Regions from separate parts of the Anaerosinus massiliensis genome, predicted to be linked through region 1. Evidence: riboswitches for the same ligand, from Rfam matches in the RefSeq annotation. Region 1 holds a riboswitch; each other region holds the start of a gene.

The links. A riboswitch is a leader RNA that binds a small molecule or an ion and turns the genes downstream of it on or off. The one in region 1 is predicted to bind S-adenosylmethionine.
Region 2: it holds a riboswitch for S-adenosylmethionine, as region 1 does, so the genes downstream of both, BN6559_RS08415 (MetQ/NlpA family ABC transporter substrate-binding protein) here and metK (methionine adenosyltransferase) in region 1, are expected to answer to the same signal.
Region 3: it holds a riboswitch for S-adenosylmethionine, as region 1 does, so the genes downstream of both, metA (homoserine O-acetyltransferase MetA) here and metK (methionine adenosyltransferase) in region 1, are expected to answer to the same signal.

Annotation. Positions count from the first base shown of each region.
Region 1 is NZ_LT575483.1:88,282-91,550, reverse strand. Features, by position in the region: gene priA (primosomal protein N') at 1-2, opposite strand, end outside; gene metK (methionine adenosyltransferase) at 79-1,272, opposite strand; SAM riboswitch class I at 1,331-1,430, opposite strand; gene coaBC (bifunctional phosphopantothenoylcysteine decarboxylase/phosphopantothenate--cysteine ligase CoaBC) at 1,489-2,688, opposite strand; gene rpoZ (DNA-directed RNA polymerase subunit omega) at 2,699-2,905, opposite strand; gene gmk (guanylate kinase) at 2,902-3,269, opposite strand, start outside.
Region 2 is NZ_LT575483.1:1,740,568-1,743,836, forward strand. Features, by position in the region: gene BN6559_RS08410 (methionine ABC transporter ATP-binding protein) at 1-609, opposite strand, end outside; gene BN6559_RS08415 (MetQ/NlpA family ABC transporter substrate-binding protein) at 635-1,405, opposite strand; SAM riboswitch class I at 1,546-1,647, opposite strand; gene BN6559_RS08420 (nitrous oxide-stimulated promoter family protein) at 1,817-2,233, shown strand; gene BN6559_RS08425 (flavin reductase) at 2,274-2,906, opposite strand; gene BN6559_RS08430 (DMT family transporter) at 3,264-3,269, shown strand, end outside.
Region 3 is NZ_LT575483.1:2,344,231-2,347,499, reverse strand. Features, by position in the region: gene hydE ([FeFe] hydrogenase H-cluster radical SAM maturase HydE) at 1-447, opposite strand, end outside; gene metA (homoserine O-acetyltransferase MetA) at 526-1,470, opposite strand; SAM riboswitch class I at 1,564-1,668, opposite strand; gene trhA (PAQR family membrane homeostasis protein TrhA) at 1,724-2,347, opposite strand; gene BN6559_RS11340 (deoxyribonuclease IV) at 2,473-3,269, opposite strand, start outside.

The DNA of each region.
Region 1 (3,269 bases):
ATTTTCATCACCATATTTTATTTATTTAATAAATAATAAAAGGGTTCTCGTAAGAGAGCCCCTTTTATTAACAGTGCTTTATAGATTTGCTTCTTTTCTTAAGATTTCAGCTTTATCTGTACGCTCCCAAGGAAGATCCACGTCAGTACGGCCGAAATGACCATACGCAGCAGTTTGACTATATATTGGGCGACGTAAATCTAATGTTTTAATAATTCCCGCAGGCCTTAAGTCAAAATTCTTTTGAATAAGTTCAGCAATTAAAGCTTCACTTACTTTACCTGTACCAAATGTTTCAACCATAATTGATACGGGACGCGCAACGCCAATTGCATAAGCAATTTGAATTTCACATTTGTCAGCAAGTCCGGCAGCTACTACATTTTTCGCTACATATCTCGCAGCATAAGCTGCTGATCTGTCGACTTTTGTAGGATCTTTACCAGAAAAAGCACCACCACCGTGACGTGCCATACCACCGTACGTATCCACAATAATTTTACGACCAGTCAACCCAGCATCTCCTTGCGGACCACCAATGATGAATTGTCCGGTAGGATTAATGTAATATTTTGTTGTATCATCCAATAAAGATGATGGTAAAATTGGTTTAATAACTTTTTCAATTAAATCTTTTTCAATCGTAAGTAAATCAACTTCTGGACCATGTTGTGTAGAAATAACGACTGTATCAATGTGTACAGGTTTTCCATCTTCATAGGCTACAGTAACTTGGGTTTTTCCATCTGGACGTAAATAAGAAAGTTCTTTGCTTTTACGAACTTCAGTTAAGCGACGGGCTAATTTATGCGCAAGTGAAATCGTTAGTGGCATATATTCAGGTGTTTCGTTTGTCGCATACCCAAACATCATCCCCTGATCGCCAGCCCCAATCGCTTCAATTTTTTCATCCATAGATCCTTTTTTTGCTTCCAAAGCTTTATCGACGCCCATAGCGATATCCGAAGATTGTTCATCGATGGATATTAAAACGCCACACGTATCGGCATCGAAACCATATTTGGCTCTAGTATAGCCAATTTTCCGGATCGTTTCTCTAACTATTTTAGGTATGTCAACATAACATTTTGTTGTTATTTCTCCAACGACATGTACCTGGCCTGTGGTTATCAACGTCTCACATGCAACGCGTCCCATAGGATCTTGTGCTAAAATTGCATCTAAAACACTATCAGAAATTTGGTCTGCTATTTTATCCGGATGACCTTCTGTAACAGATTCTGATGTAAATAATACACGTTTTTTACTCATAATACGCCTCCTTCTCAATATCGCAATAAAAAAACTCTCCGTAAAGAGAGCATTTATACTCTCATCTTGTAGACCTGCTACAGGATTTGGCACCGTTTTGATAAATCAATGGTTGCCGAGCTTCATTGGGCCATTCCCTCCACTACTCTTGATGAGTTTTATATTCAATTAATATAACTTGATATTATTCTAAATGATTTATCAGAAAAAAGCAACCTATAATTTATAGTTCAAAATTATTTTATCTAAAATAATTTTTGCAATTGCGTCCTTAGACATTACAGGGAAATCTTCAATGTCACCAGTTTTATATAAGAGTTTAATAATATTAGTATCTATATTGAATCCCGCATTTTTTAGTGTAATATCATTTGCGACAATCATATCTAAGTTTTTACGTTCCAGTTTTTGTTTTGCATATTTTACTAAGTTTTGTGATTCAGCAGCAAAACCAACTAAAAATTGATTGTTCTTTTTAAAGGTGCCTAACTCTAGTAAAATATCTGGATTTTTTTCTAATACTAAATTTAAAGTGTCATCATCTTTTTTTATTTTATTAGGCTCTACTTTTTTTGCGCGGTAATCGGCTACGGCAGCTGCCTTAATTATAATATTGCTGTCCGGAAATTCTTTTAAAACAGCAGTTCGCATCTGTTCCGCTGTCTCAACTTTAATAGTATGAACTCCTTCAATTGGAGCCAACGCTGTCGGACCAGAAATTAACACAACCTCCGCACCACGATTTTTTGCTTCCCTCGCAATCGCATAACCCATTTTCCCACTAGAACGATTTCCTATGTATCTTACAGGATCAATTGGTTCAATTGTACCTGCAGCCGTAACCAAAACTTTTTTATTCTTTAACTCATTAGCATACATAAACTGAGCTTTTATAAAATCCACAATAAACTCTGGTTCTGGTAAACGCCCCACGCCTTCTACGCCACAAGCTAATCGTCCGTTTGCAGGAGGAATAATTTGATACCCATTAGAAGTCAATTTTGTTAAATTATTTTGTACGATAGGATTTAAAAACATGTTAGTATTCATCGCAGGTGCAAAAATCACAGGTGCTTTTGTGGCCATAATTGTAGTAGATAACATATCATCAGCGATTCCATTTGCTACTTTACCGATTATATTCGCCGTCGCAGGAGCAACTACAAACAAATCTGCTAAATTGGCTAATGCAATATGTTCAACATTCCAGTTTGTGTTTTTTTCCCACATGCTTGTTACAACTTGATTTGAACTAATTTCTCGAAAAGTAAGTGGTGTTACAAATTTAGCGGCGGATTCCGTCATGATGACATGTACAGATATCCCTAACTTTCGTAATCGACTAACAATTTCAACCGATTTATAAACAGAAATTCCGCCACTAACTCCAAGTACAACATTTTTTCCGTTAAACATTAGCAATCACCTATTTAATACCATTTTTAGTTCTTTCATAAGTAATTTTATCATTTACAATTTCTTCTAACGCGTTTGTAACCTTTTTATTGGATTTTGTATGAACCGTGATTTGATCGCCATCCATAAGAGCGCGTGCTCTTTTAGCGGCAAGAACTACCAATGTATATTTACTATCAACCTTTTTTACAAGAACATCTAACGATGGATTAATCATTTAACTTCTCCTTTATATTTAGATATATTTTTTATTAATTCTATATTTCGCAATACATTGCATTTTTCAGCTTTAATAATTGCGATAATCTTTTCTACTGCGGATGACACAATATCATTGACAATGACATAATGATAGTTTACAGCATTACTAATTTCTTCTGCTGCAGAATTTAGCCGACACTCAATACTCTCAGTTGAGTCCGTACCACGATTATTAATTCTTTTGACTAGTTCATCCAATGATGGTGGTACTATGTAGATAAAAATCCCTTGTGGAAAGCATTTTTTTACTTGCATAGCGCCTTGTGTATCAATTTCTAAGATAATATCTTTTCCGGAAGCAAGTGCATCATTAATTTTAT
Region 2 (3,269 bases), 1.7 Mb from region 1:
TACCTGCATCTCATGCGTAATCAATACAACGGTTAACTGCAATTTTTGGTTAATATCCTTTATCAATGCCAGAATAGATTTGGTCGTTTGCGGATCAAGCGCCGAGGTCGCTTCATCACAAAGCAATACTTTAGGATCACTGGCAAGCGCTCTCGCAATCCCTACACGCTGCTTCTGACCACCAGAAAGCTGTGCTGGATACTGGTCTCTTTTATCTGCCAGCCCGACGAGTTCTAATAATGGTAAAACTTTTTTTTCAATTTCTACCTTACTCATACCAATGAGTCTCAAAGGAAACGCAATATTATCATACACAGTTGCGGAAGACAACAAATTAAAATGTTGAAAAATCATGCCAATATTTTTACGTGCAGCTCTAAGCTGGCTCGCATTCATTGCAGTTAAATCTTCACCATCCACGACGACTATCCCTTTTGTCGGTTTTTCCAGCATATTGATACAACGAATTAAGGTACTTTTTCCTGCACCACTAAGTCCAATCACACCGTAAATCTCGCCGCGCTTTACATGAAGATTGATCCCCTTAAGCGCGTGGATTGGGCCTGATGCACCATCATATGTCTTTTCTATAGTAGAAAGTTTAATCACTTACGTTCACTGCTCCTTTTACGACTTACCAAGCTGCGATTGTCGAGCCTTTAAAATGCTCATCAATAAATGCTTTTACTTCATCCGATTGATATGCTTTTATGAATTTTTTATACACTGGATTATCCTTGTCTTTAGACTGCACTGCAATAACGTTTGCATATGGAGAATTTGCATCTTCCATCGCCAAAGAATCTTTTGTTGGCACTAACCCTGCTACAATTGCAAAATTTGTATTGATTACTGCAAGATCCACGTCCTTCAAGGAAAGTGGTACTTGTGCTGCTTCTAACTCTTTAATTTGCAGATTTTTAGGATTTTCAGCAATATCTGCTGCAGTAGCACTAAGCCCAGCGTTTGGCTTTAGTTTAATTAAGCCAACCTTTTCTAACAACAACAATGCCCGGCCGCCATTTGTCGGATCATTTGGAATTGATACGATAGAACCATCTTTTACATCTGCAATCGCTTTTACCTTCTGCGAATAGATACCAATTGGGAAAATCACTGTTTTGGCAACACTTTCGATCTTATAGCCACGATCGTTTACCTGTGCATCTAAGAACGGCTGATGTTGATAACTGTTTAAATCAATTTCACCCTGACTAAGTGCCATATTTGGCTGCACATAATCATTAAATTCAATAATTTCAACATTAAGTCCATCTTTTTCCGCTACTTTTTTAACTGCTTCTAGAATTTCAGCATGCGGTCCTGCCGTCACGCCCACTTTAATAGATTTTTTCTCCGATTTAGCAGCATCTTGATCTGCTCCGCAACCTGCAAACACGACCATGCTGAAGATCGCCAGCACTGCGATTATCAATAATTTCAGTTGTTTTGACATTGTACACTACCTCCAAATAAAATTTTTTTGCGAATACAAAAAAGCCCTTTCCCTTATGGAAAAGAGCCCGTAAAATCAACGTTTCTCTTCTCTCATCTTCAGGAAAAATTCCTGCTGGAATTGGCACCACTGCATTTCTGCCGGTTGCCGGGCGTCATTGGGCCAGTACCCTCGACCACTCTTGATAAGAGCTCTCCTATATTTAACTATGGTATTGATACTATCATTTCTCTATAGCATTGTCAATAGTCATTCTCCATATTACAATTAGAAATATTTTATTACATAACCTTGCTTTTATACGGAAATCAATTTAAAATTTAAGTAATGCTGTAAAATTTAACGATAGGTGTGATTATCTTGGGTATATTCTCAAAATTCTTTGCAAAAAAACAGGCTCAGCAAGCCGTTATTCCAAAAGATATAATTCCAAAAGAAAAAGAAACCGTTCGGAAAGCATTCGGAATTTACTGCCATAGCAAACATGGTACATCCTCAAATGGTAAAAAACTTTGCCCTAAATGTACGGCACTTCTCGCAACCGTCATGCTAAAGATGAACCGTTGTCCTTATGGGTTTACAAAACCGATCTGTGAAAAATGTAAAACGCCTTGCTTCGGCACTGCACAAACCAAAGAATTTTTAGTTATCATGAGTGGCGCTAAAACAAAAATGTTTTTTAAACACCCAATCATGACGATGAAACATATGCTGTATGGCATGCGCAAGGAAGCAAAAAAAGATGACAAAAAAGATACGAAAAAAAATAAAAAATAAATAAACGGGATATTGCGACGGAGCAATATCCCGATTTTATTTAACTTTGTTTTTTAAATTGTGATTTTGGTTGCTGACAAATCGGACAAACAAAATCATCTGCTTCTTTTTCAATGTCACCCTCATATATATATCCGCAGACGCCACAGACATATTTGTCCGTTATGACCTCTTCTCGATACGTTGGTGCATTTTTAGGTGCTTTCCCCTTGATTACATCATGATAATACTGATAGGTCATCGGCGGAAAATCGATTCCCTTCATCGCATTACTCACGCGTCCCAGAATAACAAAATGTGTCTTTGTTTCCTGCATATGAACGACATCGACTGCGATATAGCCACAAACATTTTCTTTTACAACCGGCAACGCATCGAAATACATGAATTCAAAGCCGGTAAACTTATCCGTATCACGCCCCGATGTAAAACCTAGCTTAGCGATCACATTTTGATTTGTTTTCTCCGAAATGATAGATACACTAAACTTTCCTGTAGCTTTTATAGCCTCATAAGTAAAATTGTTTTTATTCATGCTGACTGCAATAATAGGCGCTTCCTCATTGGTAATTTGCACAACTGTATTGACAATGCAGCCCGTTGGTCTTTCCTCATCTAAAGTCCCGATTGCATACATACCATAAGAAAGTTTCCACAGCACTGATTTATCCATTATAAAACCTCCTAAACCGCAATTTATTCCTATACCAATTGTTCCCCAAATAGTATGATACCAATAATCATAGTTTACATAGTACCCATTTATCCATTACAAAGCCTCCATGATGAGCCTTTATTCATGACGCCCCCATTTTCCAATAGCCTGTATATTCGCAAGTTGCATGCAGAAAGCGTTAACTTTCGGATAAATTACAATGCAGAGCGTATTAAAATGCGCTCTGCATAAGCACTAGTCTAGTTTATTTTATCATTATCATTTATTATATCACGATCTAATAAAACTACAATTGCAATCGTAAAACGATAAAAAATGAATTACGAAACTGAAAAGGGTAAATAGGAGATTTTTATGTAC
Region 3 (3,269 bases), 2.3 Mb from region 1:
TTCTTTATAAGCATTGTATTCCTCGCGTGTTTTTTCACCAATACTCAACGTAATTGCTAAACCAAGTGCTTTCACTTCACGTAAAATATCCGTCAAATGCTTCGTTGTAAAGTGCATATCTTCGCCAGACTGCATCACTACAGTTTTATATCCATAAGCCTTCGCTTTTTGCGCAAAACTTACAATCTCATCTTTTGATAATCGATATCGCTCCACCTTTTTATTATCACGTCTTAACCCACAATACATACAATTTTGTTTGCATATATTAGAAAATTCAATCAACCCACGTAAATGTATATCATCACCAACGAAAGCTGCACGCACACGATCTGCTGCAGCAGCTAAATCTGCTTGGCACTCTTCATTCTTTAGTAAGGCTACAATTTCGCTTTTATCCAACTGATGCGTTTTTTCTGCCTTTTCAATCCATTCATGATAATCCAAGGTTATCCCCCCTTCCTTATATTATAACCTATATTTTATCTCATTCGCTACGATTTTCTTTTAAAGCACCTTGTTTCATCAAATATTATAAATATAGTCATTTAAATTATTTAATTCATTTAAATCAAATGGTGTTTCCTGATATACATAATAATTCAGCCAATTCGCAAATAGTAAATTTGCCACACTACGCCATTTTACAATCGGTGCTTTCGTAGGATCATCGCCCGGGTAATAATTCTGCGGCACATCCATCCTCATTCCTGCATTGATATCGCGATCATATTCTGCCTTTAGCGTCAATGGATCATATTCGGCATGCCCAGTAATAAAAAACTGCCGTTTTTCTAAATTCGCTACTGCATAAATACCTGCTTCCTCAGCCTCAGCCAGAATTGTCAACTCCTTCACTTTTTTGATATCAGATTTCTTTATTTCAGTATGCCGTGAATGCGGTACATAAAATTCATCATCAAATCCACGGAATAATTTCTCATGCGCAACATTCATCGTATGTTTATAAACACCAAATATTTTCGGTGTAATCGGATATTTTTTTATTCCATAATGGTAATAAAGACCTGCTTGCGAACCCCAACAAATATGAAATGTTGAATAAGCGTGTGTTTTACTCCATTCCATAATCTCACAGATTTCCCCCCAATACGTTACATCCTCGAACTCTAACTGTTCGACAGGTGCACCTGTAATGATGAAACCATCGTAGTTCTTATGACGTACATCTTCAAAAGTACCATAAAATTGCGTTAAGTGATCTTGTGCGGTATGCTGTGGTACATAGCTGGCTGTATAAATAAAATCCACTTCCACTTGCAACGGTGAATTCCCCAATAATCGAAGTAACTGCGTTTCTGTAATAATTTTAGTCGGCATTAAATTTAAAATCAAAATTTTGAGCGGACGAATATCTTGTTTATAAGCTCTGTCAGCATCCATAACAAAAATATTTTCGCTTTCTAAAATATGTGTTGCCGGTAAATTATTTGGAATCTTAATTGGCACAATACATTCCTCCTAAATAAATGAATTGATTTTTACAAAATTAGAAAATAGAAAAGCCCCTTTCCAGAGAAAGGGGCTTTCCTAATCCGCTCCCTCTCATCTTTCAGGAAATATTCCTGCTGGAATTAGCACCTTGCATCTTACGATGCCGGTTGCTGGGTGTCATCGGGCCAGTCCCTCAACCTCTCTAGATAAGAGTCCTATTTAATTGAATTTATATTATCATTTTACCCTGCCATAGTCAATAGCAAATCTATAGTACACTTAGCGGCAGAACATAATTCACAACAGCAACGAAATGTGCGGCACTGCCTGCAAGTACAAACAGATGCCAGATTGCATGATTATAAGGAATTCGTTTCACTAAGTAAAAAATAGATCCTACCGTATAAAACAAACCACCTGCAAGCAGCCAATAGATCCCTTCTATCTGCAAAGAAGCAATCAAAGGTTCGATCATTACAACAGCAAACCAACCCATTAAAAGATAACAAATCGTCGAAAAGATTTTAAACCGCCTTACAAAAAACACCTGAAATAAAATACCGATTGCCGCCAATGCCCAGATGACACTAAAGACTGTCCAGCCAAAATCTCCATGCAACGGAATCAACGCAAATGGCGTATAGTTTCCCGCAATCAAAATATAAATTGCCGCATGATCAAAAAATTTAAATAAGCTTTTTAATTTTTCATTTGTAAAACTATGATATAACGTAGATGCTAAGTAAAGTAAAACTAAAGATCCACCATAAATAGCCCCACTCATTAAATGCCAGGTACTTACATCATTATATAGTACAATCATAACGCAAAGCGCAACAATAGATAATATTGTACCTATCCCATGCGTAACCGCATTTAATATTTCTTCCAGATTTAATTTTGCACGATACATTTGATTTGTCATAGATCCACCTACTTTCTTATGAATTCATCATTGTATTTACATTATATCATAATAGTGCTTCAAGGTATATTATTTGATAATGAAATTTATTCTCATTTACTCCCTCGATATGCACTTCGCAAAAGTTTTATTTCTTCAGCATAGCCATCCAATTCATTTGGTGTTTCTAAGAAAAATGGCAAATGACTTAACTTCGGATGGTTGATCATATTTGTAATTGCTTCTAAGCCAATACACCCTTTTCCTATTTTTTGATGCCGATCCTTATGGCTGCCAAACGCATTCATACTATCATTTAAATGAATTGCCCGCAATTTCTCCAGCCCAATCACCTGATCAAACTTTTCTAAAACTGCATCTAAATCGTGCACAATATCATATCCAGCATCATAAACATGGCAAGTATCTAAGCAAACACCCATTTTATCTGCCAATTCTATCTGACTTAAAACAGACTGTATTTCCTCAAAATTACGTCCAATTTCACTACCCTTTCCCGCCATAGTTTCTAATAATACAGTCGTAGTTTGCTCCGGTTTTAAGATTTGATTCAACATTTTGACAATCAGTTCTATCCCTATTTCTACCCCCTGCTTCACATGACTCCCCGGGTGAAAATTATATAAATTATTCGGCAAATATTCCATCCGTGCTAAATCATCCTGCATCATTTCCAATGCAAACTCTCGTGTCCGCTCATCAGCAGAACACGCATTTAACGTATAGGGTGCATGCGCCAAGATCTTTGCGAACTGATTTTCCTGCATAATTTTTAATAATCCCTCTATATCTTTTTCATTAATCTGCTTCGCTTTACCGCCACGTGGATTTCGTGTAAAAAACTGAAACGTATTTGCACCAATCTGCAAAGCTTCTTTTCCCATGTGCG